Regions from separate parts of the Quadrisphaera oryzae genome, predicted to be linked through region 4. Evidence: riboswitches for the same ligand, from Rfam matches in the RefSeq annotation. Region 4 holds a riboswitch; each other region holds the start of a gene.

Region 1 (7,555 bases), on a different contig from region 4:
CGCGGGCGGCGTCGAGGACGCCCTGCGGGGCCACGTGGTAGTTGGCGCCGAACCGCAGCCCGCGCTCGCCCGCCACCGCGGCGGTGGTGCCGCCGGTGCTGCCGAACAGCCACACCTGCAGGTCGGCGCCGGTGCCGGGGTGCGCCTGGAGCGGAACTCCGGACGACGACGTGAAGGTGCCGGCGAGGAGGTCGAGCACCGTGTCGACCTGCTCACCGAAGGAGGGGCCGCCGGAGGCCGGCGGCGGGACGAGCTCGGGGACCGCCGCGAACCGCGCCGAGGTGAGGATCGGCGCGAGCGGGAACGGACCGGGGATGCGCACGCCGTCGACCACCGTCCCGGCGGCCTGCTCGGGGGTGGGCGGCGGAGGCGGCGCCGGCAGCGATCCGTCGGGCCCGCGCGGCGGACCGCCGGGCCTGCCGAGGCCGAGGTCGACGCGGCCGGGGTGCACGGCGTCGAGGAGGGCGAAGTCCTCCACGGCGGACAGCACCGTGCGGTGGCCGGTCTGCAGCGCGGCCGACCCGAGGCGGATCGTGCTCGTCCGCCCAGCCACGAGGGCCAGGACGACCGCGGGCGAGACGCCCACCACGCCGGGGTTGAGGTGGTGCTCGGCCACCCAGTAGCGGGCGTACCCGAACCGCTCCGCGGACTCGGCGAGGTCGGCGCTGTTGGCCAGCGCCTGCGCGGCCGAGCCGCCCGAGGGGACGGGCGTCAGGTCGAGGACCGCCAGCGGCGTGCTCACGCGCGGGCCCCCGTCGTCGTCAGGGGTCGCAGGCCGAGGTGGTCGCGCAGGGTGGTGCCCTCGTACTCGGTGCGGTGCACGCCGCGCTCCTGCAGGATCGGCACCACCCGGTCGACGAACGGGTCCAGGCCTCCCGGCGTGAGGTGGGGCACGAGGATGAACCCGTCGGAGGCCTCCGCCTCCACGAGGTGCTGGACCTGGTCGGCCACGGTGACCGGCGACCCGACGAAGGTCTGCCGCGCGGTCTGCTCGATCATCAGCTCGCGGATCGACAGGCCCTCCGCCTCGGCGCGCTCGCGCCACGCCCTCGCCGTGGCCAGCGGGTCGCGGTGCATCCGGACGCTGGCGCGGCCCTGGCTCATCACCTGCTCGCCGACCACGGGGTCGACGTCGGGCAGCGGGCCGTCGGGGTCGAGGTGCGACAGGTCGCGGTTCCACACCTGCTCGAGGAAGACGATGGCGGTGGCGCCGCTGACCTGCGCGCGGCGCACCTCGCGGGCCAGCTCCTCGGCCTCGGCGTCGGTGTCGCCGAGCACGAAGGTGGCGGCGGGCAGCACGAGCAGGTCGTCGCGCTGGCGCCCGTGCTTCGCCAGCCGGGCCTTGACGTCGGCGTAGAACGGCCTGCCCTCCTCCAGCGTCGCGTGGCGGCTGAAGATGGCGTCGGCGTGCTCGGCGGCGAACTCCCGGCCCTCCTCGGAGTCACCGGCCTGGAAGACGACCGGCCGACCCTGGGGGCTGCGGGGCACGGTGGTGTGCCCGGCGATGTCGAAGAACGCGTCGCGGTGGGAGAACGCCCCGGGCCCGGGGGCTCGCAGGAACCGGCCGGTGGCCTGGTCGGCGAGGACCTCGTCACCCCGCCAGGAGTCGAACAGCTCCAGCGCCGTCTCCAGGAAGGAGCGGGCGCGGTCGTAGCGCTGGTCCGCCCCAAGGAAGCCGCCGCGGCGGAAGTTCTCCCCCGTGAACGCGTCCCAGCTGGTGACGACGTTCCACGCCGCCCGACCGTCGGAGAGGTGGTCGAGGGTGGCGAACTGGCGTGCCACCTCGTACGGCTCGTTGAACGTCGAGTTGATCGTCCCGGTGAGCCCGAGGTGCGTGGTGACGCCGGCGAGCGCCGCGAGGATGGTGAAGGTGTCGGGGCGGCCGACCACGTCGAGGTCGTAGATGCGTCCGGCGTGCTCGCGCAGCCGCAGCCCCTCCGCGAGGAACATGAAGTCGAGCTTCCCGCGCTCGGCGGTCTGCGCGAACCTGACGAACGAGTCGGGGTCGATGTGGCTGCCCGCGGCGGGGTCGGACCACACGGTGGTGTTGTTGACACCGGGGAAGTGCGCCGCGAGGTGCACCTGGCGCTTGCTCATCTGCTGACCCCCTGGGCGTAGCGGTTGGCGGGACGCGGCAGGCCGAGGCGCTCGCGCAGGGTCGTCCCGGCGTACGCGGTGCGGAAGGCGCCGCGGCGCTGAAGCTCGGGCACGAGCTGGCGGGTGATCGCCCGCAGGTCGTCGGGGAGGACGGCGGGCCGCAGCCGCAGCCCGTCCAGCCCCGCTTCCCGCCACGCCAGGGCCAGGTCGGCGAGCTCGCCGGGCGTTCCCGCGAAGACCAGCGCGTCGCTGGTCTGCGCCAGGGGCGCCCCGGCGGTCCCGTCGAGGCGGGCCAGCCGCTCCGCTGCGGCCCCCGGGCGGGGGTCGAGGACGACGACGACGTCGCCGAGCAGGCGCAGCGGCTGGTCGCCGAGCCCGTCCGGCCAGGCCGGCTGGACCTCGCGCTCGTCGCGGACGGCCGCGACGAGGCGGCGCGCGTCGTCGTGGGGGGTGAGGAAGCCCAGGTCAGCGCAGCGCGCGACGAACCGGTGCGCCACGGGCACGTGGGACAGGGCCGCCACGAGCGGCTGGCCCTGCGGCGGGCGCTGGGTGATGGCCGGGCCGCGCACGGAGAAGTGCGGGCCGGAGAAGTCGATGGGGTGGAGCTTGGCGGCGTCGACGAACCGGCCGGTGGCGACGTCGCGGATCTCGGCGTCGTCCTCCCAGGAGTCCCAGAGGCGGCGGAGCACCTCCACCCAGTCACGGGCCTCGTCGAGGGCGTCGGGCAGGTCGGGAGCGGGGCGGCGGCCGAACTGGGCGGCCTCGTCGGGGCTCAGGGAGACCTGCACGCGCACCCCAGCGCGCCCGCGGGTGGCGTGGTCGAGCGTGGCGACGGCCTTGGACAGGTGGAACGGCTCGGTGTGCGTGGCCGTGGCGCTCGGCACGAGGCCGATGTGCTCGGTGACCAGCGCGAGCCGCGCCGCGAGGAGCACGGCGTCGAGGCGGCCCACCACCACGTCCGTGCGGTCGGCGGACTGCACGCGCAACGCGTCCTCGATGGTCACCAGGTCGAGCAGACCTGCCTCGGCCTCGCGGACGAGGTCGGTCCAGTAGGCCGCGGTGAACAGGTCGCGCGGACGGGCGGTGGGCTCGCGCCAGGCGGCGGGGTGCCACCCCGCGCCGTCCAGCGCGAGGGCGAGGTGCAGGTGCTGCGTGCTCACGCCGTGCTCAGCCCCGGCGGGGGCGGGCTTGTTCCAGCGCCCCTCACGCGGCGGCGGCCGCTGCCGCGGGCTCGCCGAGGCGGTCGCGCAGGTCGGCGCCGCGGTAGGAGCGGCGGAAGGCCCGGCGGCGCTGCAGCTCGGGCACCAGGCCGCGGGTCACGCCCCGGACGTCCCGTGCCGGGTCGACCGGGTGCAGCCGCAGGCCTGCCAGCCCAGCGGCCCGCCAGCCCAGGGCCAGGTCCGCGAGCTGCCCGGGGGTGCCGGCGAAGACGCGCGCGCCCTCGGGTGCGGTGCTCGGCGCCTCCCCGGTCGAGCGCTCCCAGCGCTGCCGGGCGCGGGCGGAGCTGTCGTCGATGACGACGACGAGGTCCCCGAGCAGGTGGCGGGGCGCGCCGGCGCTGCGGGCCGCGGCCACCAGCTGCTGGGCGTCCACCGTGGTGCGCGGCGTCACGAAGCCGAGGTCGGCGGCGTCCGCGGGCAGCGCGCGGTGGTCGCGACCGCCGCGTCCGGGCAGAGCCACGACGGGCAGGCGACTGCCGGCCGGCCAGCTGCGGCGCACCGCCTGCACCCAGCCCTGCTCGTCGGCGGGCACCGGGACCCGCAGGAGCACCCCGGCGCGGCCGGGGGCGGTGGTGTGGAGCTCGTGGACGGCGCGGGCGATGGTCCACGGCTCGGTGCGCCCGGCGTGCACGGTGGGCAGCAGCCCGACGGTGCGCGTGGCCGCGGCCAGCCGGACGGCGGCCAGGACGGCGCCGACCCCGCCGCCGAGGCCGCTGCCAGCCTCGTCGGGAGCGCGGTCCTCGGGCGCGTCGAGGGTGACGAGGTCGAGCAGGCCGACCTCGGCCTCGCGGACGTGGTGGACCAGCTCGGCGGTGGTGGCTGCGGCGGTGCCGGCTGAGGGGAGGCTCGGTCGGGCGCCGTCGAGGGCGAGCGCCAGCTGGATCTGCGACACGGGTGGACCTCTTCCGCCCCGGACGGGGCCTCGCGCTTACCGGCCTCCGCTGGCAGCGGGGTCCGGTCGGGTCGTCACCTGGGGCACCCCGCCGCAGAGCGAGGGTTGCCGGTCAGCTAGCCAGGGCTTGTCGCTGACGCTCATGACCTGTGGGACTGGTGGAACGTGTGGTGCGGGACGAGCGTGACGGATCGGGTGCCGGCCCGTCAAGGGCGGACTCACGGGCCGGCCCGGCAGATCGCGGTGGCGGCCCCCGACCGTCACGCGAGGGTGTTCACGCTCAGGACCGCGGTGAGTTCGTCGTCGAGGCGCTGCCGGTCGCGGTGGGCCCGGTGCTCGTGGCGCGCGTCCTCAGCCCGCGGCCTGGTGGTGAGCTCCACGCTGTCAGCGACGGGCTGGGCGAGGTGCTGCGCGTCCGGCTCTGAGGCCCGCGGGGTGCGCGGGGTGCGCGCCTGTGACGCCGCCTCGGTCTGGCGCTGCTCACGGACCAGAGCCGCCTGGGCCTGCGCCAGCGCACCGCCGGCGAAGTCCACCGCCGCCTGGTCGATCTTCATGACCTGGGCGTCGGCGCGCTGCAGGGCGTCCGTCCGCAGCCGCTCCACGGCCTGCGCGTACGCCTTCTGCGCCCGCTGCACGGCTTGTTCGGCGGGGGTTCCGCTGGCCGCGCCGCCGCGGCCGGGCAGGCGCAGCGACCCGGCCGAGATGGCCTGTGCGCTCATCGCCGTCGGTCCTCCTCGCCGGTGGTCGGTGCGGGAGCGGGCTGCTCCCGTCCGTGATCCGCATCGGCGGCCGACGCCGCCGCTGCGGGCGCCGGCCGGCCGATCACCCGGCCGGACGCACACCACAGTCGTCGTGAGCCCCGGGGGGACGGGCTCAGGAGGAGACGACGCCGCGCACGCGGTGGCCCGTGGCGATCGACTCCCCCGAGATCGCGGCGGTGCGCGGGGAGAGGAGGAAGGTGACGAGGTCGGCGATCTGGTCCGGGCTGGACTCACCGCCGCGACCGGGCTGCACCTCGGCGGCCGGGGTGGGGGTGACGGTGCCGGGGCTGACGGTGTTCACCGTGACGCCCGTGCCGGCGACCGCGTCGGCGAGGTTCTTGGCCACCACGATGAGCGCCGCGTTGCGGACCGCGCCGGTGGTGTTGCCGGTGAGGAAGGCGTTCTGCCCGCTGATGCCCACCACGCGCCCGTAGCCGGCCGCGCGCATCACCGGCAGCGCCGCGGTGGCCAGGCGGAGGAAGACGACGGCCTTCGCGTCGAACGCCTCCAGCACCTGGGCCGGGTCGTCGTTGCGGGAGGCGTCCAGGGTCTGCGCGCTGGGCGCGGCCGTGACCACGAGGCCGTCGAGCCGGCCGTGCCGGGCCAGGACGGCCTCGACGGCAGCGGCCGCCGAGGCGTCGTCGCGGGCGTCGAGGCGCAGGCGGGTGCCGGCGTCGTCGGGGTCGGTGGAGCGGGAGGCGACCACGGCGGTGGCGCCCTCCTCGGTCAGCCGCCGCACCACGGCGGAGCCGATGAGCCCCCGCCCACCGACGACGAGCACGACGCGTCCACGCAGGTCCAGGTCCACGGGTGAAGGCTCAGCCAGGCGACGGCGCCGCGCCAGCCGAGGCGACGGCGCCCTGCACCCGCCGCCCCGCGCGCGCACCCCACCAGGGCCCTCCGGCCCTGTGCCGCCCGTCAACCACTGCCTACGGTCAGTCACATCCCCAGGTCACGGCGTGGTGCACCCCGCGCTGCGACCCCGACGCACTCCGGCAGAGCGGAGCGACCATGACCACCTCGACCCTCGAGGCGTCCGGACCACGCCCGCTGCTGGCGGTGGCGGTGGCGGTCCACCCACCCGCCGGCGGCGTCTCGCTCTGCGTCGTGACGCTCGTGGGGGACCTGGACCTCGTGTCCGCTCCCCGGCTCCGACGCGCCACCGAGGAAGCGCTGCCGGACGACCGCCAGGCAGCGGGCGTCCGCGACGTGGTGGTGGACCTGACCGACGTCGGCTTCGTCGACTCCGCCGGCCTCGGAGCGCTCCTCACCGCGCTGCGCCGCACCACCGTCCGCGGCGGACGGTTCGCGGTGGTCGGCGCCAGCGAGCAGGCGAGGCGGCTGCTCACCCTCACCGGCGTGCACCGCGTCATCTCCCTGCACGCCACCCTGGCCGAGGCCGTCAAGGCCCGGGAAGCTCGAGGCTGACCGGGCCGGTCCCGCCGGCCAGGGCCCGCCGGTAGCGCCGGCGGTACACGCGCCGGGCCACCAAAGCGCCATCCTGCCGATCATCTGACGGGCGCGGTGAGCGGATCCGGTGCCTGGCGGCTGCGGCCGGTGTCGCTGGCGACGGCGAAGCCCTCGCGCACCCAGTACTCGTAGCCGCCGACGAGCTCCTTCACGCAGCCGTAGCCGGCTCGCGCGAGCGCCAGCCCCGCGCGGGTGCTGCCGTTGCAGCCGGGGCCCCAGCAGTAGACGACCACATCGGCGTCGGGGTCGGGGGCGTGCTCGCCGATGCGGTCGGTGAGCTCGGCGAGGGGGATGTGCACGGCGCCGGGGATGCGGCCGGCCGCCCACCCGGCGGCGGAGCGGACGTCGACGACGAGCGGCGCCGCACCGGAGGCGCGGGCGTGGGCGAGGTCGGCAGGGTCGGTCTGGTGGGCGAGGCGCGCGGCGAAGAAGTCGGCGGCGGAGGTCGCGGGGCTGGTCATGACGTCCATGGAAGCGGGGTGGCGCTGCGCTGGACAGGGGTGTTCCACGGCGGTTGAGCCCTTGCGCCGTGGATCCGCTGGCATCCTGGCCTGCGTGCCGTCGAACCCGCAGATCGTGCTGGACGCCGTCGACCGGGGCGTCGTGGAGGCCCTCCAGAAGGACGGGCGGATGAGCGTCGCGGACCTCGCCCGGGCGGTGAACCTCTCCCCCAGCGCGACCGCGGACCGGCTGCGCCGGCTGACCGACCTCGGCGTCATCACCGGGTACACCGCGGTGGTCGACCCGGAGGCGCTCGGCTACGCCGTGCAGGCGTTCGTGCGGCTGGCGTACCCGAGCGGCAACTACAAGCCGTTCCACGACCTGCTCGCCGTGCTGCCCGAGGTGGTGGAGGCGCACCACGTCACCGGTGACGACTGCTTCATCCTCAAGGTGCTCGCCCGCAGCATGCGCGACCTGGAGCGCATCACCGGGAAGCTGGCGACGCTCGGCGGCATCACCACGAGCGTCGTCTACTCGAGCCCGCTGCCCCGCCGGGACCTCACGCCCGCCTGACCGCCCCCACCCCGTTGGCCCAGGGTGGCCCTGGTCCCCTGGGAGTGGACCAGGGCCACCCTGGGCCATGCCGGGAGCGGACCAGATCCACCCGGGGCAGG
Region 2 (7,555 bases), on a different contig from region 4:
GGGGTGGGTCAGCCGGCGTTCAGCGGCAGCAGCACGCCCTTCACGGACGGGTCGTTGGCGAGGAACGCCTGCACCTTCGGGTCCTGGAAGGTCTCGACGAGCTTCTTGACGTTGTCGGCGTCCTTCCACGTGGAGCCGATGGTCAGCTGCCCGGCGAACTCGTCCGGAGGGGTCGGCGCGAAGATCTGCTGCTCGAGCGGGATCTTGGCCGCGAGGTAGTACTCGGTGTAGCCGACGGCGGCGTCGAGGTCGGGCAGGGCCCGGCTCTGCGCGCCGAAGTCGAGCAGCGTGAACTTCAGGTCCTTGGGGTTGGTCGCGATGTCGTCGACCGTCGCGGAGCCGACGTCCACGCCCGGCTTGAGGGTGATGAGCCCGGCCTGCTGCAGCACGTACAGGCCCTGCGCCTCGTTGGCGGGGTCGGAGTACAGCGAGACCGTGCCGCCCTGGGGGATCTCCTGCGGGGTCTTCCACTTGGCCGACCACAGCCCGAAGCCCCAGCGGAACACCGGCGTGGCGGCCTCCTCCTTGAAGTCGGGGTTGGCCTTCAGCACCTGCCCGAGCCAGAGCTTGTGCTGGTAGATGGTGCCGGCCACCTCGCCGTCGCTGACGGCGCGGTTGATGGTGTTGGAGTCGGCCAGAGCCTTGAAGGCGATGGTGATGCCGTGCTCGGGGGCGACGTCCTTGGCGATGTACTCGATGAGCGCCTGCTCGCGGGCGTTGCCCTCGGCGGTGGCCACGTACAGCGTGGCGCCGGGGGTGGTGTTGGCGGTCTCGGTGCCGCCGAGGCGGGGGACCACCACGGCGGCGGCCACCGCGAGCACGGCGACGGTGCCGCCGGCCACCCAGGGCCACCGCCGGCGCTTGCGGACCTCGAAGCCGTGGCCGGCTCCGCCGCCGTCGGTGCCGTCGGGGCCGCTGCTGGTCTGGCGGGTCTCAGTGGTGGACATCGGTGAGCTCCTTCGGGGACGTGCTGGCGCTGGGGGCGGTGGAGGACGACGACGACGAGGGCGCCGCGCCGGGCGTGCTGCTGCTGCGCTGGCGCGGGAGGCGGCGGCGCGAGTGGGGGGTGGTGGCGCGCACGGCGGCGTCGCCGAGGGCCTGGACGGCGGCGACCAGGGCCACCAGCACGACGATCGTGGTGATCATGACGTTGTGGTCGAAGCGCTGGTAGCCGTAGGTGACGGCCACGTAGCCGATGCCGCCGGCGCCGATGGTGCCCGCGATGGCCGAGTACTCGATCATCGCGATGGTGTTGATGGTCAGGCCGCCGAGGATCGACGGGACGGCCTCGGAGAGCTTGACGCTGGTGAGCACCTGCAGCGGGGAGGCGCCGGAGGCGCGGGCCACGCGGACCAGCGCCGGAGGCACCGAGCGCAGCGAGTTCTCGACGATGCGGCTGAAGAACGCCGTCCCGGCCAGCGCCATCGGCACCACCGCGGCGGGGATGCCGATGTTGGTGCCGGTGACGAACCGCGTGAACGGCACGAGCGCGGCCATGAGGATGAGGAACGGCAGCGACCGCCCCACGCTCACCACCGCGGACAGCACCTTGTGCAGCACCGGCCGCGGGGTGAGCCCGCCCGGCCCGAGCGCGTCGAGCGCCACGCCCAGCGGCACCCCGAGGACGACGACGATCGCCATCGTCACCCCGACCATGACGAGCGTGTCGCCGAGGGCCGGCAGCACCAGCGCGGGGATCTCCGCCCAGGTCAGGTCGGTGCTCGTCGCGGCCAGCACGGGGGAGAGCAGGACCGCGCTCATGCCACGACCTCCAGGGTCTGCCCGAGCGTCTGAGCGGCGACGCGCTGCTCCGCGGCGTCCGAGGCCTCGCGCTGGGCGTGCAGCCCCAGGCCGATGAGGGCGGCCTCGACGTCGTCGTCGTCGAGGTGTGCGGGGGCGCCGACGACGGCGTGGCCCACGGCCACCCCGGCGACCGTGCTCAGCGACGCGCCCAGGAGCTCCAGGTCGGAGCCGAGGGCGCGGGAGGCGCGCACCAGCCAGTCGGCGGGGACGCGGTTGCCCGCGTGGCTGACCACCCAGACCGAGCGCTGGGCCGCGCTGCCGTCGTCGGCCGGCTCCGAGCCGGCGTGGGCGCGGCGCGGCAGGAGCGCGCGGCCGAGCGGGGACGACGGGGTGTGCAGCAGGTCGACCAGCGCCCCGTGCTCGACGATGCGGCCGTGGTCGAGCCGCGCGACGGTGTCGGCCACCGCCACGACGGTGTCCATCTCGTGCGTGATGAACAGGACGGCCAGCTGCAGGTCGTCCCGCAGCTCCTTGAGCAGCGCGACGATGCTCGCGGTGGCCTGCGGGTCAAGGCCCGAGGTCGCCTCGTCGGACAGCAGCACGCCGGGGCGCAGCGCGAGGGCGCGGGCGATGCCCACGCGCTGGCGCTGGCCGCCGGACAGCTCGTGCGGGTAGCGGTGGGCCTTGTCCGCCAGGCCGACGCGCTCGAGCAGCTCGGCCACCCGTGCCTTGCGCTGCGCGGGGACCACGCCGAGGTGCTTGAGCGGCAGCTCGACGTTCTGCGCGGCGGTGCGGCGCGTGAGCAGGCCGTCGGCCTGGAACACGGTGCCGATGCCGCGGCGCGCCTCCCGCAGGTCCTTCTCGGACAGTTCGGTGAGGTCGCGGCCGCCGACGACGACGGCACCCGACGTGGGGCGCTCCAGCAGGGTGGTGCAGGCGGCGAGGGTCGACTTGCCGGCGCCGGACGGACCGACGACGGCCGTGATCTCGCCGGGGGAGACGGTCAGGTCGAGGGAGTCCAGCACGGTGGTCGCGTGCTGGCCCTCGCCGTAGGTCTTGGTGAGCGACCTGAGCTCGATCACGGCTCGATCACCGTGGCCTCCAAGGTGGGTGGGGGTGGTCCGGGGCAGGGGGCATCGCCCGCTGGCGGTCACGCACAGTGACGGCAAGCGGGTGGTGCGGGTGTGCCGCGAGGGCGGCGGAGGGGGTGCGACGCGCGGTGCAGGGACCGCTGCCGGGTCCCGGGAGGGGCCGCCGGTGCAGCGGTGCAGGTGCTGGTGCCGGGGTCGCCGGCGGGTCAGCGGGCTGCGGTCAGGCGCGTCGCCAGCGACAGGAGTCGCTGGTCAGGGCGTGCATCAGCACGTCGTCTCCTCGGAGTCGTCCTTGCCCGTGCCGGTGAGCACGGACCTGGTCTTCACCCGGAGCACCCCATGACGAGCAGGGTTGCCGGCCAGCGAGCCGGGGCTTGGCGCTGGCGCTCATGACCTGGGCAGGACCGTAGCGGGTCGATCGCCCGCGAGTCAACGCTGCGTCACGACGAGCGTGTCAGGATCTTCACGCCGGCTGGCACGCGGCGGCCTGCCGCGCGGCTCCCGGGGCCGCTAGCGTCCGCGCGTGGACATGACGCGCGCCGCGGACCTGGTCGAGAGGGAGGCCGGGCGGCTCGCCGCGGCCCTGCGGCCGGAGGCGCTCGCCGTCGTCGTCCCCGGCTGCCCGGGGTGGACGGTGGCCGACCTCGCCCGGCACACCGGCGGGGTGCACCGGTGGGCGCGCGCGGCGCTGGGCACGGCCCCGGACGGCTCTCCGGGGGAGGAGCCCTCCGGGCCCCAGGACGACGACGCCGTGCCGGCCTGGTTCGCCGAGGGCGCGGCGGCGCTCGTGGCCGCGCTGGCCTCGGTGTCGCCCGCAGCGCCGTGCTGGACGTTCGCGGCCGTGGAGGCGCCGGCGACCGCCGCCTTCTGGGCGCGGCGCCAGGTGCACGAGACCGCGCTGCACCGCTGGGACGCCGAGTCGGCGCTCGCGGCTGCCGGCCTGGGCGCTGCGCTCGACCCGGCGACGTGGCTGGAGGAGGACGTCGCCGCGGACGGCGTGGCGGAGGTCGCCGGCGTCATGCTCCCGCGGCAGGTGCGGCTCGGGCGCACCCCGGCCCTGCCGGGCGCGCTGGCGCTGGAGAGCCCGTCGGGTCGCTGGGTGCTCGGTGGAGGCGCCGAGCCGGTGGCGGAGGTCAGCGGGCCGGCGCCCTCGCTGCTGCTCCTGCTGTGGCGGCGCACGGCGCTGGTCGAGGAGCTGGACAGCGGCCGGCTGGCGCTGGCGGGCAGCCGCGAGGCGGCGGAGCGGCTGCTCTCCGGCGCCCTCACCCCCTGACCTCCTCCCCCCTCCCCCCGACGATCAAGGACGTTGCACCCGCGGTGCGGGTGCGTCTTCCTTGATCGTCGCGGGGGGCGTCAGAGGACGCGCAGGCCCAGGTGGGCTGCGAGGGCGGGCGCCAGGTCCACCAGCTGCACCGCGTCGACGGCGCACCCGCGCAGCCCGTCGGCGCCGCGCAGGTCGGTCAGGGTGGCGCCGCGCAGGTCGACGTCCTCGCAGCGCGCTCCCGCCAGGTCGGCGTCGGTGAGGTCGCTGCCGGCGAACGCCACCCGCCGCAGCTGGGCGCCGGTGAGGTCCGCGCCGCGCAGGTCGCAGCCGTCGAGCACCACGTCGGTGAGCTGCGCGTCCCGCAGCACCGCTCCGTCGAGCCGGCAGCGCCGCAGCACCACCCGGTCGAGCCGCGCGGTCGGCAGTCGCAGCGCCGAGAGCCGCGCGTCCGCCACCTCGGTGTCGGCCCAGTGCGTGCGGCTCGCGTCCGCGCCCACTGCGGAGACGCGCCCCCACCGGCTCCCGGCGATCCGCATCCCCGCGAGCAGCGCTCCGTCGAGCACGGCGTCCTCCACGGAGCTCTCCAGCACCGCCAGCCCCTCGAGCCGCGCCTGGGCCAGCTCCGCGCCGTCGACCAGGGCGCAGTCCCACCGCCCCGACAGCAGCACGGAGCGGTCGGCCAGGTCGAGGTCCGGCAGGACGACGTCGGGCGGGCGCGGAGGCGTCGGTCCCGCGCTGCCGCGGCGCCGAGGTGGCCTAGTTCCCATGATCACGGAGGGGAGTCAGGAAGCAGGAGGGCGGCTGCTCGCCGTCGAGCAGGAGCCGCACGGCGGCCCGCGCCGCGACAGCGCCCACGAGGTTGCCCGTGCCGCAGTACCCACCGACCGCTGCCACCTGGCCGTCGGGACCGTCGTCGACGAGCCCGCACAGCGCTCGGCCCTGCGCCTCCGGCGCGGTGTAGCCGACGGAGGCGCCCCAGCGGTGGGCGACCTCGTCGGGGCGCAGCGGGCGCCCGAGCAGCCGCTCCGCGACGCGCTCCACGTGCGCCTGCACCGGCGGCGTCGGGTCGGTGGAGGTGGTCCACTCAGCGTCCCGGTCGACGTCGCGCCCGCCCCCGACGAGCAGCCGCGGGCCCTGCCGGCCGGGAGCCCCGTCGTCGACCTGGGCGTAGTCGTAGCCCCACCGCTCGTACACGCCGCAGGGCACGCGCTCGCGGACGCGCGCGGCGTCGTCGTCCAGGGGGGCGGTCGCGAGCATCTGCAGCCGCGCGGTGCGCACGCTCGGCGCCCGTCCGCCCAGCTGGGGGAGCAGGACGTCGAGCCTGCCGTCCACGGCGACCAGCACCACGCCCGCGCTCACCGCGCCGCGGTCGGTCTCCACGCGGCCGGGGCTGACGCGCCGCACGCGGGTGCCCTCGTGCAGGCGGATGCGCTGCTCGCCGTGCGCGCGCCGCACGTGCGCGAGCACGCCCAGGTGGCGGACCACCGGGTTGGCCTGCGCGTCGTCAGGCAGGAACAGCCCCTCGCCGGCGGCGCCGGAGACCTCCTCGACCGCGATGCCGTGCTCGCGCAGGGCCGCGGCCTGCGCGGCGCAGTCGGCGAGCTCACGGGCGCGCTCGTCGTCGTCGACACCCACCCCACCGGCCAGTCGCAGCGAGCCAGCGCGGCGGACCACGGCGCCGGGTAGAACCTCCGCGAGGTGGTCGAGCTCGGCGAGGGTCTGGCGGTACAGCCACGCCGCGGGCTCGGCGCCCCAGTCGCGGACGGCGTCGTGGAAGGACGGCGCGGTGCCGCCGAGCAGCAGGCCGCCGTTGCGGCCGGCGGCTCCCGCGGCGACGCGCCCGGCGTCGACGCCGACGACGGTCAGGCCGCGCGCGGCGAGCTCCTCCACCGCGGCCAGGCCCGAGCCCCCGAGCCCGACCACGCAGGCGTCAGCGGTCGCGTCACCCCCGAGCGGCGGCAGGCCCGGCCAGGACGCGACGCGAGGGTCGGCGTCCCAGCCGGGGGCGTTCCTGTCGACTGTGATCACGGGCGGAAGGCGCTCGGGAGGTCCATGATCACGGGGGAGGGGGAGGTCAGGGCTCCACCGTCTGGTGCTTGCCGACGATGGTGATGCCCGACTCCGTGACCGTGAAGCCGCGGGCGCGGTCGCGCTCGGGGTCCACGCCGACCGTGGAGCCCTCGGGCACCTCGACGTTCTTGTCGAGGATGGCCCGGCGGACCACCGCGTGGCGGCCGACCTTGACGCCGTCCATGAGCACCGACCTGTCGACCGACGCCCACGAGTGGACGTTGACGCCGGCGGCCAGCACGGAGTCCTCCACGAGCGCACCGGAGACCACCGAGCCGGGACCCACCACCGAGTTGATGGCGTGCCCGATGCGGCCCTGCCAGCCGTGCACGAACTTGGCCGGCGGCAGCGGCGGCTGCTGGCTGTAGATCGGCCACTCGTAGTTGTAGAGGTTGAACACCGGGTGCACCGAGATGAGGTCCATGTGGGCCTCGTAGTAGCTGTCCAGCGTCCCCACGTCGCGCCAGTAGTCCTTGTCACGCGGGGTCGAGCCGGGCACGTCGTTGTCGATGAAGTCGTAGACGCCCGCGCGGCCCTGGTCCACGAACCACGGGACGATGTCGCCGCCCATGTCGTGGCGGGAGCCCTCCAGCACCGCGTCCTTCGTGACGGCCTCGGTGAGCGCCTTCGCGTCGAAGACGTAGTTGCCCATCGAGGCCAGCACCTCGCCGGGGGAGTCCGGCAGGCCCTGCGGGTCCTTCGGCTTCTCCAGGAACGCGCGGATCTTGCGGCGGTCGGTGGGGTCCACGTCGATGACGCCGAACTGGTCGGCCAGGGCGATCGGCTGGCGGATCGCGGCGACGGTGGCGGCCGCCCCGGAGGAGATGTGGCTCTCGACCATGGCCGAGAAGTCCATCCGGTAGATGTTGTCCGCCCCGACCACGACGATGATGTCGGGCCGCTCGTCGTTGATGAGGTTGAGGTTCTGGTAGATCGCGTCAGCGCTGCCCAGGTACCAGTGGGGGCCCCGGCGCTGCTGCGCGGGGACCGGCGTCACGTAGTTGCCGAGCATCGTCGACATGCGCCACGTCATGGTGATGTGGCGGTCGAGGCTGTGGCTCTTGTACTGCGTCAGCACCACCGACTTGAGGTAGCGCGAGTTCACGAGGTTGGACAGGGCGAAGTCCACCAGCCGGTACGTCCCGCCGAACGGGACCGCCGGCTTCGCGCGGTCTGCGGTCAGCGGCATGAGCCGCTTCCCCTCGCCGCCGGCCAGGACGATGGCCAGCACCTTCGTTGCCATGGCGCAGACCCTAGTGCGCTGGTCACGTGGCGCACACGTGGGCCGCCCCGACCGCGCGTCGGGTCTTGGAAGGACCGGCCGGAGCGCGCGTCCGGGGGCGCCCAGGGTCTAGGTTCCCGCCCATGCGCGTCGACGTCCTCACCC
Region 3 (7,555 bases), on a different contig from region 4:
TGCGGCCTCGGTGTTCCCTCGCTCGCCCCATTGCGCGCAGCTGCGGGAGGATCTCCGGGTGGGAGCCGAGGACGGAGCGTTGTGGTTGCGCGCTTGGGAACCCGCTGACGCCCCCGTCGTCGCCGGCCTGCTTGACCTCGACGCCGACCCACTGTGGGTTGCTCAGTGCCACGCGCTGCACGGGCCACCGCGCGACGGCGAGCGATGGCGCCGCACGCTGGTCGCCGTCATGGGGGATCGGGACGGGAGGGTCGTGGGGGCGGCGACCGTGGCGCGCAACTGGGTCCACCCGGGCCAGTACTCCTGCGCAGTCGACGTCCACCGCGCCTGGCGCCGCCAGGGGGTTGGGCGACGGCTGCTGGACGGCGTACGCGAGGTGCGGCCCGAGACACTGCCGCTCATGAGCAAGCTGCGCCCGTCGAACGCTGCGGCCATGGGATTCCTCGCCGCGGCCGGAGGTGGCGTTCGCCAGCGCAGCCCAGGGCAGGTTGTCGACGTTGATGATCATCGCGTGCTCGCCTGGGCCGAGCGGCACAGGGCAGCAGCGGCGCACAGCGGTTTCCCTGGATTGCAGACCGAGTCACTGGACAGGCTGGACGCCGAGCAGCTGGCGCAGGCCTTCGCCGAGCAGTACCTGTGGGTGCACGCTTCGTGGTCGCCGGTCCCGACCGGGGCACCTCGGCGCGCGCTGGAATCGGTCGCCGCCGCGACAGCGGCGGAAGCGGACCGGGGGTGCAGCTCAGGAGTCTGGTGGAACGGTCGCCTCATCGCGATGGTGCTGGTCTTCCCAGCTGAGGTCGGGTGGGAGGTCGTCGCGGAGACGGTGGTGCGTGATGTCGCGGCGGCCGGCGTCCCGCCTCAGCTGACTGGGGTGGATGTGCTGCGCGGTGCCTTGGCTCGGACCATTGCTGAGGTCGCCGGTCGGGGCGGGGGCCTGCTCGAGCTGGACGGTCACGTGGACGACCCCCACCTGCAGTCTGCGCTCGACGGACTGCCGCTTGCGCAGCTCCGACCGTTGCTGCTGGTGCAAGCCCCGTGAGCTGACACGGGCCGACCTGGCCCATGTCAGCTTCAGGCTTGCGCACGATCTCGCGCCAAGGCGTCTCACCCACGACCACTGACCGAACACCCTGCCCCATGTCGCTACGAGCGCCGTGACGTCGAGTGACCGAGTCTCAGACGCCCTGTTCGGTGGTCGTCTCGCCCAGGGCGCGGTGAACGAGACCGGTGATGGCCGCGCACCTCGCCCTCGGCGCAAGGCGGTGACCGGACACGCCCATCCGTCTTTGACGGGTCAGTCAGTCTCCTCCTAGAGTCCGGTCCCGGTCATGAGCGGCAGCCTCAGGCCCTGGCTGGCTGCCCAGCAACCCTCGTCCGCGTGGGGTGCTCCAGGTGAAGACCCGGCCGCGCAGAGCGCGCGGCAAGAGCGGACCTGCGAGGAGACGTCATGGCGCACGCGCCTGCCCGAGCGAGCACCTCTGCCAGCACGAGCACCGTGCCGGAGGCAGCGGACCTGCACCGCGGCCTGAAGACCCGGCACCTGGTGATGATCGCCCTCGGCGGCGTCATCGGGTCCGGGCTGTTCATCTCGTCGGGCTACACGATCTACCAGGCGGGTCCACTGGGCGCCGTCATCGCGTACGTCATCGGCGCCCTCGTGGCGTGGCAGCTCATGACGTGCCTCGGAGAGCTGGCCGTGCAGATGCCGGAGTCCGGTGGCTTCCACGTCTACGCCCACCGCATCCTCGGGCCCGGCACGGGCTTCACGACGGCGTGGCTGTACTGGCTGTGCTGGGTGGCCGCCATCGGCTCGGAGCTGACCGCGTCGGGCCTGCTCATGCAGCGCTGGTTCCCCGGGGTGCCGGTCTGGGTGTGGTGCGCGGTGTTCGCGGCGCTGCTGCTGGCGGTCAACCTCGCGCCGGTGCGCCTGTACGGGGACACCGAGAGCCTGCTCGCGGGCGTCAAGGTGACCGCCGTCGTCGTCTTCATCGTGGTGGGGGCGCTCGCGATCGTCGGGATCAGCGCCTCCGGGGCGCCCGCACCGCTGCTGTCGAACTTCGTCACGCCCGACGGGCTGCTGCCCGCCGGCATCGGCGGCGTGCTGGTGGCGGTGCTCGCGGTGTTCTACGCCTTCTCCGGCACCGAGCTCATCGCCATCGCCGCGGGCGAGACCGACGACCCGGCCCGCGTGGTCCCCAAGGCCGTCCGCACCACGATGGTCAGGCTGGTCGTCTTCTTCATCGGCGCGATCGTCGTCATGGCCGCGCTCGTGCCGTACGCGCAGCTGGGCAGCGCCGACGAGTCCGTCGAGAGCAGCCCGTTCGTCACCGTCTTCGCCGCCTCCGGCATCCCGTACGCCGCTGACGTCATCGCCGTCGTCATCATCACCGCGCTCATGTCCGCCGGGGTGTCCGGGCTGTACGCCTGCTCCCGGCTGCTGCGCTCGCTGGCCCTCGCCGGTGACCTGCCGAAGGCCTTCGCCCGCACCGACCGGCGGGGCATCCCCGCGCTGGCGGTGGTCGTCAGCCTCGCCGGTGGCCTGGTGTCGCTGGTGAGCTCGTACGTCGCGGCGGGCACCGTGTACGTGGTCCTCGTGTCGGTCGCGGGCTTCGCCGTGGTGGCGGTGTGGGCGGTCATCGCGCTCGCGCAGCTCGTGCAGCGCCGGCGTCTACGGGCGGCCGGGGTCGACCCGGCCTCCCTGCCGTACCACTCGCGCTGGTACCCGTTCGCGCCGCTGTTCGTGCTGGTGGCGTGCGCCGTCTCGGTCGTCGCGTCCCTGTTCGACGGGGCGCAGCGGACCGCGACGATCATCGGCGTCGTCTTCACCGCCGCCTGCTACCTCGTGCACCGCCTGCGCCGCGGTGCGTCCTCGTCCAGCGCAGAGAAGGTCCCCGCATGAGCAAGCCCCTCGTCGTCGCCCTCTACGAGCAGGCCAGCGTCGGCTGCGGCGGCGCCCCCGGCCTGTGGACCCACCCCGCCGACGACCGCGTGGGCGTCAACAGCCTCGACCGCTGGCGCCACGTGGCCACCACGTCGCAGCAGGCGGGGCTGCACGCCCTCTTCCTCGCCGACGTGCTCGGCCTCTACGACGTGTACGAGGGCTCCCTCGACGCCGCCGTGGGGGAGGCCGTCGAGGCCCCCGCCAACGACCCCTTCGCCTACGTGCCCGCGCTCGCCGAGGTGGCGCGCGACCTCGCCTTCGTGGTGACGGCCTCCACCACCTACGAGCACCCGTTCTCCCTGGCCCGGCGCTTCGCCACGCTCGACCACCTCACCGGTGGCCGCACCGGCTGGAACGTCGTCACCAGCTACCTCGAGAGCGCCGCCCGCAGCTTCGGCCTGGACCAGCAGCTGGCCCACGCCGACCGGTACGGCCGCGCCGACGAGTTCCTCCACGTCACCCACCAGCTGTGGGAGGAGAGCTGGGACGACGACGCCGTGGTGGCCGACAAGGCCGGCGCCACCTGGGCCCGGCCGGGCTCCGTGCGGGCGCTGCACCACGACGGCGAGCACTTCCGCGTCCACGGCCCGGCGCTGACCTCACCGTCGCCGCAGCGCACGCCCACCCTGTTCCAGGCCGGCTGGTCGCCGCGCGGCAGGGAGTTCGGCGCCCGGCACGGCGAGGTGCTGCTGCTGCCCATGGCCGACCCGTTGAAGATCCGCTCTGGTCTCGACGACGTCCGGGCCCGCGCCGCTGCGCTCGGCCGGGACGCCGACGACCTGCGCGCCCTCGCCCTGGCTCGTGTGGTGGTCGGTCGGACCGAGGCTGAGGCGCAGGCCAAGTACGACGACCTGCAGAGCACCTACCGCCTGCGCGCCCAGCTGGTCTCCTACTCCGGCGACACCGGCATCGACATCTCCCGGTACGCCGACGACGAGCCGCTCAGCACCACCACCAACGGCCTGTCCAGCTACGTGCTCAAGGCCGGACCGGGCTCCCCGCCGCTGACCGCCGGCGAGGTGCGCCAGCGCTTCTCCTCGGTGGCGCGCGGCGGCGACCTCTTCTTCGTCGGCACCCCCGACCAGGTGGCCGACGCCATGGGCGAGCACGCCGCGGCGGCCAGCCTCGACGGCTACATCCTCAACCCGCTGCTCAGCCCCGGGACGCTGGAGGACTTCGCCGAGCTGGCCGTGCCGGCCCTGGCCGCGCGGGGCCTGTACGACCCGGCCGTGAAGACCGGCACGCTGCGCTCGCGGATCTTCGGCGCCGGCCGCGACCGCCTGCCGGCGACCTACCCGGCGCTGCGGCCGCGCTGAGCTGTGGCGGTCCCGCAGCTGACCTCGGTCAGGTGCGGATGCGCCGGTCCAGCACCACCTCGACGCAACTGACCTCGGTCAGTCCCGGGACTGACCGAGGTCAGCCGCCGCGCCAGGTGACCAGCCTGGTCGGCGCCCGGACCCGGGAGGCCCCCGCAGGTCTTCACCTCGGGCCCTTGGCCGCAGGAAGATGCAGGGCGTGTCGTACGACGTCCTGCTGTTCCTGGCGCCCGACGAGCCCGAGCGCTGGGCCGCAGCCGTGGAGGGCCAGCTCACGGCGCTCGAGCAGCACCCCGGGGAGCCGGGGCTCGTCCTCGACGACTGCATCGAGCGGATCGCCGCGTCCCTGGCGGACGCGGTGTGGGCCGGGCCACCGCGCGGCGACACCACCGAGACGGCGGCGCTGCTGACCTTCGTCCCGGACGCGGCCGCCACCGTGCGGGACCTGCTGCAGGAGCTGGCGCCGACCCTGCGGCCCTTCGTCGCGCACGACCTGCAGGTGGACGACTTCCTCACCTGAGCCGATCATCAGTGCCGTGCGGTGCGAGGGCCTGCTCCTGGACGTCTACGGGACGGTCCTCCACGATGACGACGACGTGCTCGCGCCGATCTGCGCCCGCGTGGCCTTCCTCGCCCGCGAGACCCTCGCGGCGGCGGCGGAGGCCCTCGGCTCGCGACGCGCAGTCGAGGAGGCCGGCTCCCTCGTCGAGCGGCTGCACTCCTTCTGGCGGAGCCCACCCGCCTTCGCCGATGCCCTGGCGTTCCTGCGCGAGGTCCGCGTCCCCGTGTGCCTGGTGTCGAACATCGACACCGACGACCTGGTCGCCGCGCTCCTCGCACACGGCATCGAGGTGCAGGCCGTCGTCACGAGCGAGGACGCCCGCGCCTACAAGCCCCGACCGGAGCCCTTCGAGATGGGGCTGCGGGCGCTGGGCCTGGCGCCTCAGGATGTTCTGCACGTCGGTGACTCGCTGACCTCCGATGTCGCCGGCGCGGCCGCCCTCGGCATCCGCACGGTCTGGGTGGACCGCCGGGGCCGTGACCTGCCGGAGGGAGCCAGACCGACGCACACCGCGGCGCACCTGGGCGAGCTGCTCAGCCTCCTGGAGGTGTGAAGACCACGTCCGCCGCCTCGCGAGGCTGGAACCGGGCCGTGAAGTCCCCTTCCTTCGGGACCCACACCTCGTCCCACAGCCGCTCGTGGTCCCTGCCGAGCCGGATGTCACGGGCCTTGCCCTGCGCCGTCGCCGTGTCCAGCTCGACGTCCACCCACACCCGCACGTCGAGAGCGTCCAGCACGCCGGGGTGGAAAAGCCCGATGACGTCGACGACGACGACGGCCGCCGCGCACGCGCACCGCACCGGGAACCGCCTCGACGAGGGCCCGGGTCAGCGTCGACTTCCCGGCCCGCAGAAACCTGAGATCCCTACGACCAGCGGGGCCCGCTGCGCAGCGATGCGCTCGGCGAGCAGGCGCAGGGTCACCCGTCGGGCATCAGACGGGGTGTGCATCACGAGACGCCGCGCCGCGTCACCAGCGGATCCGTCACGTGGGCGAGGAGATCGGGGCTGGTCAGCGGAACGGTGTTCCACACCGCGGTGGCCGTCCCCCGTTCGGCGTCGACGGTGAGCCGCACGCGGTGCGGGCTCGTGATGACGAAGAGATCCGCGCTCCAGGTGCCGCCGTGCCACGCGCCGGAGGCGACCACCGGGCGCCCCAGAGGTGCGCTCTCGCTCCACCGGCCGTGCCCGACGAGCACCGTCGTGGACCGGCCGAGGCGCACCCCCCACCCGCTGCCCTCGGGGTGGATCTCCACGGTCGTCCCCTCCGTGAGCGCCGAGCCCCGTGGCGTGGCGTCGACCCCGGCGACGACGCTGCGCCCGTCCGGACCTGACCCGCAGGCCACGGGGAACGCCAGCTCAGCCAGACGGAGGTGCAGCGCCCGCTCGTCGTCGTCCTCGTGGTCGACGGGTGCGTCGAGCTGGGGGAGCAGGCAGTCGTGCACCGCGCCCGGCGCTGCTCCGCTCGGGCCGTCACCTGCGGTCATGGCGACGACGAGGTCGTGCTCGGGGTAGACCAGGCACAGCTGCTCGTAGGCCCCGTAGCCGCGGAAGCCGCTGCGAGACTTCCAGAACTGGTACCCGTACCCGCACCCGGAGTCGACCGCCAGCGGGTCCTCCGCTGGCTGCACCGTGGGCACCTGGCAGGAGGTCGCGGCTCGGATCCAGTCGGCGGCCACCAGCTCCTGCCCTCCCCAGCGTCCTTCCCGGAGCAGGAGCTCGCCGAACGCCGCCACGGCTTCCGTCGTCAGGTGCAGCCCGTGGAAGCCGAAAACCTCTCCGCTCTCGAGCCGGTCCCACTCGGCCCGTCTGACGCCCATCGGCCGGAACAGGCGCTGGTCCAGGAGCTCCGGGAGGGACGTTCCCGTGACCCGTTCCACCAGGCGCGCGAGCACGTAGGTCGTCGCGTTGTCGTACACGTGGCGGGAGCCGGGCTCCTCGTCGAAGGGCACACGGAGGAAACCGCGCGCGAGGTCTGCCGGCTCGAGGGCCCACGCATCCTCGAGGCTGTCCGCGGCATGACCGGCAGTCATCGTCAGGAGGTGGCGCACGGTGAGTCGCCGCGCTCGTGGGGAGGCTGCGGCCGGGACGCTGTCGGGCAGGAGGTCCACCACTCGGTCCTCCAGGTGGAGCAGCCCGTCCTGCACCGCGAGCCCCACCGCGGTGGCGGTGAAGGACTTGGTGAGCGAGTACAGGAGGTGGGGGCGCTCCGGTGCGTAGGGGGTCCACCAACCCTCAGCCACGACCCGCCCGCGGCGTACCACCACGAGCGAGTGGCACTCCACCCCCAGCTCCTCGAGCCGGTCGAGGAGCATGAGCACCGCCCTGGAGGGGACCCCCACGGCGGACGGCCGTGCCCGGGGGAGCAGTTCCGCGGCGCTCGACACCGAGGTGACCCTAGGGATCTGACGACCGGGCGTCACCCGGTTTCTCGAGCTCTCGGGGTCCTCGGCGCGTCAGGCGCGCCCCCACAGGGCGGTGGGGTCCGCCGCTGGCCGGAACCCGGCCGACGCCACCGCCTCGGCGACCTCCCGCCACCGCTGCGCCAGGTCGTCCGGCCGGTGCGCGTCGCTGCCGAACGAGACGGCCTGGCCGCCCGCCTCGCGCCACCAGCGCACCACCACCAGCTCCAGCGGGCGGGAGGTGTTGACCTCCAGCGCCCGGCCGGAGCCGGCGAGCACCGACAGGACGTGGCGGACCCGTTCCTCCAGCTCCGCCCACGGCACGGGGCCGGCGT
Region 4 (7,555 bases):
ACGACGGCGGCGTTGTTGCCGCCCAGCTCCAGCAGCACGCGCCCGAAGCGGGCGGCCACGCGCGGGGCCACCTCGCGGCCCATGCGCACCGAGCCGGTGGCCGAGACGAGGGCGACCCGCTCGTCGTCGACCAGCGCCTGGCCGGCCACGCGGTCGGCGAGCACCACCCCGTGGAGCCCCTCAGGGGCGCCGACCTCGCGCACCGCGCGAGCCAGCAGCGCGTCGGTGCCGAGCGCGCACAGGTGCGCGGTCTCGGCGGGCTTCCACACCACGGTGTCGCCGCAGACCAGCGCGAGCGCGGTGTTCCAGGCGTAGACGGCCACGGGGAAGTTGAAGGCGCTGATGACGCCCACCACGCCGAGCGGGTGCCAGGTCTCGGCCAGGCGGTGGCCCGGGCGCTCGGACGGGAGGGTCTTGCCGAAGAGCTGGCGGCTCTGGCCGACGGCCAGGTCGCAGATGTCGATCATCTCCTGGACCTCACCGAGGGCCTCGGAGCGGATCTTGCCGACCTCGGCCTGCACGAGCGTGGCGAGGTGCTCCTTGTGCTCGGTGAGCAGCTCGCCCCAGCGCTTGACCAGCTGGCCGCGCACGGGGGCGGGCACGTCGCGCCAGGTCGGGAAGGCGCGGTGCGCGGCGGCGACGGCGCTCTCGACGTCGGCGGCCGTGTGCTCCGGGGTGCTGGCGAGCACCTCGCCGGTGATCGGCGAGCGGCACTCGTGGGTGCCCGTGAGCAGCGCGCGGTCCACGCCGAGCGCGTCGAGGGCAGCGGCGACGTCGGCGGCCAGGGCGCCGGCGGCGGGGATCGTTCCGGTCAGTGCGGTCATGGCGGGTGCGTCCTCTGGATCGGGGTCAGCGGGTGACGGGGAGGTGCAGCTGGGCGGACAGGGCGTCCACCGAGCGCTGCATCTGGTCGGTGGCCAGCGCGATCGGGTCGAGCACGGTCTTCCCGAGGATCGCGGAGAGCCGGTCGGCGTCGTACTCGGCGCCGGCCAGCTCGGCGTCCTTGGTGCCGGCGTCGGTGAGGTTGGACTGGAAGATGCCCGCCGCGCTGCGCGGCAGGAAGTCCTCGTAGACCACCGGGTCGACGACGACGGCGCCGGCGTCCACGAGCGCGCGCAGCGACAGCGAGCCGTCGGCCTGGGCGTCGGGCAGCGCCGCGCCGTCGACGAGCCGGACCTCGCCGCAGGCCAGGCCGGCGACCACGAGGTCGGCCTCGGTGCGCGGCAGGTGCTCGCGCCACACGTCGCGGGCCACCTCCACGCGGGTGCGCTGGTCTCCGGCGGCGCGGCGGGTGTCGACCTCGGCGACCAGCCGGTCGTACAGGTCGCGCCCAGCGGCGGTCAGCGCGATCCCGCGCTGCTCCACCTCGCCGAAGCGCACCCGCAGCGAGCCCGTGGTGACGGAGCCGTCGGCCTCGCGGAAGGTCCGCTCCTCGGCCAGGGCGCGGAAGGAGGTCTGGCGCAGCAGCACGTCGGGGCCCTCCCACGCGGGCGGGCCCTGCACCTCGTCGATCATCGTGATGCCGCGCTCGGACATCCGCCGGTACAGGTCGTCGATGTCGAGCACGCGCGGCGTGAGGTGGTTGATGTGCGTGGCGGGCACCCCGCCGATGTCGGCCGCCACCGCGGAGATCCGCTCCAGGTGGGTGTACCAGGCGCGGTCCACGGGCTCGGTGGACAGCCGGAAGGCGTCGGTGGCGAGGCGCAGCAGCTCGTCGGCCTCGGCCGCGGGCAGGCCGCCCTCGGCAGCGGCGCGGTCGGCCAGGGACAGCAGGGGCTCGCCGAACAGGCGACGCTCCTCCACGAACCGCTGCAGGCGCTCGCGGGTGGGGGCGTCGAAGAAGCGCGCGTCGTCCACGGCGAGCATCGAGGTGAACACCCGGAACGGGTTGGCCGCGAGCTCGGCGGGGGCCACCGGCCGGAACGCCGTGGAGACCACGGGCACCGAGGAGGCGGAGGCGTCGCGCAGGTCGTAGAAGCCCACCGGGTGCATCCCGAAGGCGGCGAACACGCGTCCCACCTGCTCCAGCTCGCGCGGTGACCCCACGCGGATGGCGCCGTGGCGCTCCGCCGTCACGCGCTCCAGCGACCCGAGTCGCTCGGCGGCCTCGCCCCGGGCGGCCGCGACGTCGGCGTTCACCGCGCGGCTGACCTCCACCAGCGTCGTGTACGCCGGCACCTCCGCGCCGTACATCTCCGCGAGCGCCACCGCGAAGCGCGCACGCAGCTCCGCGTGCGCCACGAGCGTCGTCGTCGTCCTCATCGTCCTCCAGCCCATCAGATGATGTGCACCTCCTGCAGCAGGGGGGCCGCCGACGCCGGCGCGAAGCGCTCCGGGGAGAACCCGGACACGTCGAGCGCCGGTTCGCGCTCCAGCACGAGGTCGCGCACCACCTCCCCGACCGCCGGCGCCTGCAGGAACCCGTGGCCCGAGAAGCCCGTGGCCACCACGAGGCCGCCCAGCTCGCGCACGCGGCCGATGAGGGCGTTGTGGTCGGGGGTGTTCTCGTAGAGGCCCGCCCAGCCACCCCGCAGCGGCAGGCCCACCAGCGACGGGGCGACGACGGCGGCCGCGGCCTCGAAGGCGGGCACCCAGGAGGTGTCGTAGTCGCGGCCGAAGCCGGGGACCTGGGCGGGGTCGGAGATGCCCAGCAGCAGCCCGTCCGGGGAGCCGTGCACGTAGAAGGTGGTCGAGAGGTCCAGCGTGAACGGCAGCTCGCCAGTGGCGGGGCGGGGCCCGGCGGGCGCGTCGGCGAAGGCGATCTGGCGCCGCACCGGCTCCACCGGCAGGTCCACCCCGGCCATCCGCCCGACGCTCGCCGACCACGCGCCGGCGGCCACCACGAGGTGCTCGCAGCGGACGGTCCCCGCGGACGTCACCACGCCGGTGACGTGCGGGTCGCCGAGCGGCGAGGTCTCGACGTCGAGCACCTCCACGCCCTCCAGCACCCGCGCGCCGAGCCCGCGAGCGCTGGCGGCCCAGGACGCGACGGCGAGCGAGGGCTGCGCGTAGCCGTCCTGCGGGGAGAAGGAAGCGCTGAGCAGCGCGGACGGGTCCAGGTGGGGGTTGAGCTCGCTCGCGCGCGCGGGGCTGACCACGTCGGCGACGGCGCCCATCGAGCGCTGCAGCGCCGTGCTGGCCTCCAGCGCCGCCGCCTCGGCCTCGGAGCGCGCGCAGAACAGGTAGCCGACGCGCCGCAGGCCGATGCCACCGGGCGTGCGCTCGTGCAGGTCGGCGTACCTCTCCAGCCCACGCAGCCCGAGGGCGATGTTGCCGGGGTCGGAGAAGGTGGCGCGCACGCCCCCGAAGGGCTTGGCGGAGGAGCCGGAACCGAGCCGGTCGCGCTCGAGGACGACGACGTCGGCGCCCGCGCGGGCGAGTTCGTCGGCCGCGGCCAGCCCTATCGCGCCGCCTCCGACGACGACCACCTGAGCCGATGCGGGGACCCCTTCCACAGGGCCACTGTGGACGAAGCAGTCATCAGGCACCATCGACGATCTCTGCCGATGTTCGTCAGGAGTGCTGATGGGTTGGACCTTGGAGCAGTTGCGCACGCTCGCGGCGCTCGCGGACGGCGGCACCATGGCCGCCGCAGCCACGGAGCTGGGATACACACCGGGCGCGGTGTCGCAGCAGATGACGGCGCTCGCCGCCGCCGCAGGACGGCCGCTGCTCGTGCGCGTCGGGCGCCGCGTGGAGCTCACGGACGACGGCCAGCTGCTGCTCGCCGGTGCCCGCGAGGTGCTCGCCGCCGACGAGCGCGCCCGCTCGGCGCTGGCCGCGCCGCGCGCCGACCGCCGCGCCGTGGTGACCCTGGGGGTGTTCGGCTCGGCCGCGAGCGCCGGGTTCGGGCCCACCACCGCGCTGCTGCGCGAGCGGGCGCCGTGGGTGGACGTGCGGGCTGTCGAGGTGGACGTCGAGCGGGCGCTCGAGGCGGTGGTCCCGGGCCCGGGGCGCTCCCCCCTCGACGTCTCGCTGGGCCTGGACCACCCCGACTCGCCGTCCCCTCCGGTCGCGGGGGTGGCGGTGGTGCCGCTGCTGGAGGAGCAGTACGCGGTGGTCGGGGCCGTCGGGTCGCTGCCGACCGGGACGGAGGCGCTGCGCGCCGCGCTCAACGAGGCCGACTGGGTGCTGCCTCCGCTGGACACGGCCTTCGGGAGGGCTGCGCGCACCGCCTGCGCCCGGGCGGGGGTGGCGCCCTTGGTGCGCCACACCGTGACCGACACGGCGGTGTCGCTGGCGCTGGCCGAGTCAGGCGCGGGCCTGACCCTCGCGACCCCGCTCATGCTGGCGCTGCGCCCCACGCGGTGCGACACCGCGCCGGTGCCAGACCCCTCCGGCGGCGCGCAGCGCCGGGTGGTGGCGCTCGTGCGCGCCACGGCCGCCCAGCGGGAGGCGGTGCGGCTGGTGCTCGACGCCCTCCACGACACCTTCTCCCGCCTCCGCCCGTGATCGGGGACGTCCGCGAGGTGTGACGGGCCGCGCCCGGGGCAGGGGGAGCACGTGGCCCCTGCGCCGACCAGCGACCCGTTCGACCTCCAGCGCTTCCTCGACGCCCAGGCGGGCGGCACCTACGAGGCGGCGCTCGCGGAGCTGCGCGCGGGCCGCAAGCGCGGGCACTGGATCTGGTTCGTGCTGCCGCAGCTGCGCGGCCTGGGGCTGAGCCCCACCAGCCAGCACTACGGCGTCAGCGGCCTGGGGGAGGCCCGGGCCTACCTCGACCACCCGGTGCTGGGTCCCCGCCTGCGGCAGTGCTTCGAGGTGCTCGCCGGCCTGGACGAGCCCGACCCCGTGCGGGTGCTGGGTGGCGTCGACGCCGTGAAGGTCCGCTCCAGCGCCACGCTGTTCGCGCTCGCAGCACCTGAGGAGCCCGTGTTCGCCCGCGTCCTGGAGCGCTGGTACGACGGCCGTCCGGACGAGGGCACCACCTCGCGACTGTGAGGTGCGCTATTCTCCCGCCACACCATCCAGAGTGGCTGAGAGACCCGGCTCGCTGACGCCACAGCAACCACCCCCACAGGGCAGGTGCTACCGCCGGGACCGATGGAGGTCTCCGTGTCGTCCTGCATGACCCCGCGCTGAGCCGTCGGCGCTGCTGTCACAGCGCCACCGCCAGCGCGCCCCCGCGCCCCCTCTCCCGACCGCTGCCGCGCAGCCGCCGGGTCACTGCCGCACGCCCGCTGACGGGTGCCGGCCGCTCCCCCCCTGCCCACCAGCCCGCCAGCGGCCCGTGCCGCCGCTCGGGTAGTCCCTCCTGGAGAGACCCGTGTCCTTGCTCCGCCGCTCCCCCTCGCCGTCCCCTGCGTCCGGCTCCACCTCCGACCTGGCGCGAGCTGCTGCGCTGTCGCGTCGCCAGCTGCTGCGCGCCGGCGTGCTGCTCGGCGGGGCCGCCGCCACCGCCGGGTCGCTGGCCGCCTGCGGCTCCGGTGGCGGCGGCGAGGCGCTCGCCGCGCCCAGCGGAGACCCGACCAGCGCCCTGCAGGGCAAGACGCTGAAGCTCATGGTCAACCAGCCGCACGTGGTGGCCTTCCGCGACCTCCTGGCGCCGGAGTTCGCGAAGCAGTTCGGCGGGACGCTGGAGGTCACGGCCATCCCGTACGACCAGCTGACGAGCAAGCAGATCCTCGACGTGCAGGGCGGGGCGGGCGAGTTCGACGTCTTCGACTACTTCTACTTCGGCCTCGGCGCCCTCGTCGACGCCGGCGCCCTCGTCGACCTCACCAGCTACATCGGCGGGGACGCGGACATCAAGACCGACGACTTCCTGCCGTCGATCTACGACGTCTACAGCAAGATCGACGACAAGCGCTACGGCCTGCCGTTCGACGGCGACACCCACGTCCTCTACTACAACGTGGCCCTGCTGGAGCAGTACGGCCAGCAGCCGCCGAAGACCTGGGACGAGTACGACGCCGTGACCAAGGCGATCACGCAGGCCGGCGGCGGGAAGGTCTACGGCGCCGCGGTGCTGGGCCAGCAGGTGCCGATGATCCTGGGCTGCTCGTTCGTCAACCGCCTCGCCGGCTACGGCGGCACGCTCGTGGACGCCGAGGGCAGGCCCACGCTGACCTCCGACGCCGCCAAGGCGTCCCTGCAGCACCTCCTCGACGTGCAGCCCTACGCGCTGCCGACGCCGCTGCAGGTGGGCTTCGACGAGTCCAACAGCGCCTTCCTCCAGGGCACCGCCGCGATGATCGACACCTGGACGGACCTGGGCCTGCGCGCCAACGACCCGGCCAACTCGAAGATCGTCAACGGGTGGGGCGTGGTGCCGCTGCCCGTCGGCGGCTCCAACACCACGCCGCGCACCGCCCTCAACGCCGGCTTCGGCCTGGGCGTGTCCACCGCGAGCAAGGAGCGCGAGGCCGCCGCAGCGTTCGTGGCCTGGGCGACGGACAGCACCCGCAACCTCGAGCTCGCCAGCCACGGCGGCTCGGGCATCGACCCCAACCGCACCAGCGTGCTCGACTCGCCCGGGTACGCCGAGGCCAGCGCACCGGCCACCGAGGTCATCGCCACCGGGCTGCGCGGAAACCCTCTGCCGTGGCCCACCGACGCCCAGTCGCCCAAGCGCATGCAGGACCTCGTCGACCAGCTGGCCCTGGCGCTGTCCGGCTCGCAGGACGTCGAGACGTCGCTGTCCAAGGCGCAGGCGGCCTGGGAGAAGAGCGCGTGAGCACCAGCGCCCCCGCCGCCGCCCCCGCGGTGCGCCACGTCCCGCGGTGGCTCTCGCTGCCGCCGCTGGTGGCCATCGCCGTCCTGCTCGTCTACCCGACGGTGTTCGTGGTCGCGGCGAGCTTCACCAGGACGACGCTGGCCCGCCCCCTGCAGGAGTGGACGGGTTTCACCAACCTCACCTCGGCACTGCAGGCGGAGGCCTTCGCGGGCTCGCTCGTGCGCACGGTCGTGTTCGCGGTGAGCGCCGCGGTGCTAGCGACGGCCGTCGGCACAGCGGTGGCGCTGCTGCTGCGCGCCCGCGGTGGCGGGTTCGGGGTCCTCGGCACGCTGCTGCTCCTGCCGCTCGTCACCCCGCCGGTCATGGTGGGCGTGGCGTGGAAGCTGCTCCTGGCCCCGGCCGGCGGTGCGCTCACCAGCACCATCAGCTCCCTCGCCGGGACGCCGGTGAACCCGCTCGGCTCGTCGAGCACGGCGCTGGGCACGCTCGTCCTCATCCACGTGTGGCAGTGGACGCCGCTGGTGGTGCTGCTCGTCTTCGCGTCCCTGCTGGGCGTGCCGGACGAGCTGCTCGAGGCCGCCGCGCTCGACGGCGCGGGCGCGCTGCGCACGTTCACCGCGGTGACCTGGCCGGTGGTGGCGCCGACGGTCCTGTCGGTGCTGTTCCTGGAGCTGGTGGTGGGCTTCAAGGTGTTCGACCTCGTCGCGGTGGTCACCTCCGGCGGTCCGGGCCTGTCGACGGTCGTGGCGAGCTTCGAGGTGTTCCGCACCGGGCTCCGGGGCGACTACGACGTCGGCACCGCCGCCGCCATGACCCTCGTGCTGGGCCTGCTGGTGGGCGTGGTCACCGCCGGCGTCTCGGCGCTGCGCACCCGCGCCG

What was found. A riboswitch is a leader RNA that binds a small molecule or an ion and turns the genes downstream of it on or off. The one in region 4 is predicted to bind S-adenosylmethionine.
Region 1: another riboswitch for S-adenosylmethionine. It lies ahead of H7K62_RS05920 (hypothetical protein); the one in region 4 lies ahead of H7K62_RS15895 (ABC transporter substrate-binding protein).
Region 2: another riboswitch for S-adenosylmethionine. It lies ahead of H7K62_RS10725 (methionine ABC transporter ATP-binding protein); the one in region 4 lies ahead of H7K62_RS15895 (ABC transporter substrate-binding protein).
Region 3: another riboswitch for S-adenosylmethionine. It lies ahead of H7K62_RS12040 (amino acid permease); the one in region 4 lies ahead of H7K62_RS15895 (ABC transporter substrate-binding protein).

The regions. Positions count from the first base shown of each region.
Region 1 covers NZ_JACNME010000002.1:518,648-526,202, forward strand. The annotation lists gene H7K62_RS05905 (LLM class flavin-dependent oxidoreductase) at 1-742, opposite strand, end outside; gene H7K62_RS05910 (NtaA/DmoA family FMN-dependent monooxygenase) at 739-2,097, opposite strand; gene H7K62_RS05915 (LLM class flavin-dependent oxidoreductase) at 2,094-3,257, opposite strand; gene H7K62_RS05920 (hypothetical protein) at 3,301-4,209, opposite strand; SAM riboswitch class IV at 4,237-4,357, opposite strand; gene H7K62_RS05925 (hypothetical protein) at 4,470-4,928, opposite strand; gene H7K62_RS05930 (SDR family NAD(P)-dependent oxidoreductase) at 5,083-5,778, opposite strand; gene H7K62_RS05935 (STAS domain-containing protein) at 5,982-6,398, shown strand; gene H7K62_RS05940 (rhodanese-like domain-containing protein) at 6,479-6,910, opposite strand; gene H7K62_RS05945 (Lrp/AsnC family transcriptional regulator) at 6,996-7,454, shown strand.
Region 2 covers NZ_JACNME010000004.1:461,021-468,575, forward strand. The annotation lists gene H7K62_RS22440 (MetQ/NlpA family ABC transporter substrate-binding protein) at 9-947, opposite strand; gene H7K62_RS10720 (methionine ABC transporter permease) at 934-1,761, opposite strand; gene H7K62_RS10725 (methionine ABC transporter ATP-binding protein) at 1,758-2,825, opposite strand; SAM riboswitch class IV at 3,118-3,229, opposite strand; gene H7K62_RS10730 (maleylpyruvate isomerase family mycothiol-dependent enzyme) at 3,364-4,107, shown strand; gene H7K62_RS10735 (pentapeptide repeat-containing protein) at 4,188-4,865, opposite strand; gene H7K62_RS10740 (NAD(P)/FAD-dependent oxidoreductase) at 4,855-6,126, opposite strand; gene glgC (glucose-1-phosphate adenylyltransferase) at 6,173-7,516, opposite strand; gene glgA (glycogen synthase) at 7,534-7,555, shown strand, end outside.
Region 3 covers NZ_JACNME010000005.1:233,711-241,265, reverse strand. The annotation lists gene H7K62_RS12045 (GNAT family N-acetyltransferase) at 59-1,039, shown strand; SAM riboswitch class IV at 1,325-1,433, shown strand; gene H7K62_RS12040 (amino acid permease) at 1,496-2,899, shown strand; gene H7K62_RS12035 (NtaA/DmoA family FMN-dependent monooxygenase) at 2,896-4,257, shown strand; gene H7K62_RS12030 (hypothetical protein) at 4,457-4,777, shown strand; gene H7K62_RS12025 (HAD family hydrolase) at 4,794-5,372, shown strand; gene H7K62_RS12020 (hypothetical protein) at 5,353-5,619, opposite strand; gene H7K62_RS12015 (serine hydrolase domain-containing protein) at 5,769-7,205, opposite strand; gene H7K62_RS12010 (PHP domain-containing protein) at 7,275-7,555, opposite strand, start outside.
Region 4 covers NZ_JACNME010000009.1:113,443-120,997, forward strand. The annotation lists gene amaB (L-piperidine-6-carboxylate dehydrogenase) at 1-824, opposite strand, end outside; gene hglS (2-oxoadipate dioxygenase/decarboxylase) at 850-2,262, opposite strand; gene H7K62_RS15880 (NAD(P)/FAD-dependent oxidoreductase) at 2,277-3,455, opposite strand; gene H7K62_RS15885 (LysR family transcriptional regulator) at 3,538-4,452, shown strand; gene H7K62_RS15890 (DUF1810 domain-containing protein) at 4,504-4,941, shown strand; SAM riboswitch class I at 4,961-5,050, shown strand; gene H7K62_RS15895 (ABC transporter substrate-binding protein) at 5,267-6,676, shown strand; gene H7K62_RS15900 (carbohydrate ABC transporter permease) at 6,673-7,555, shown strand, end outside.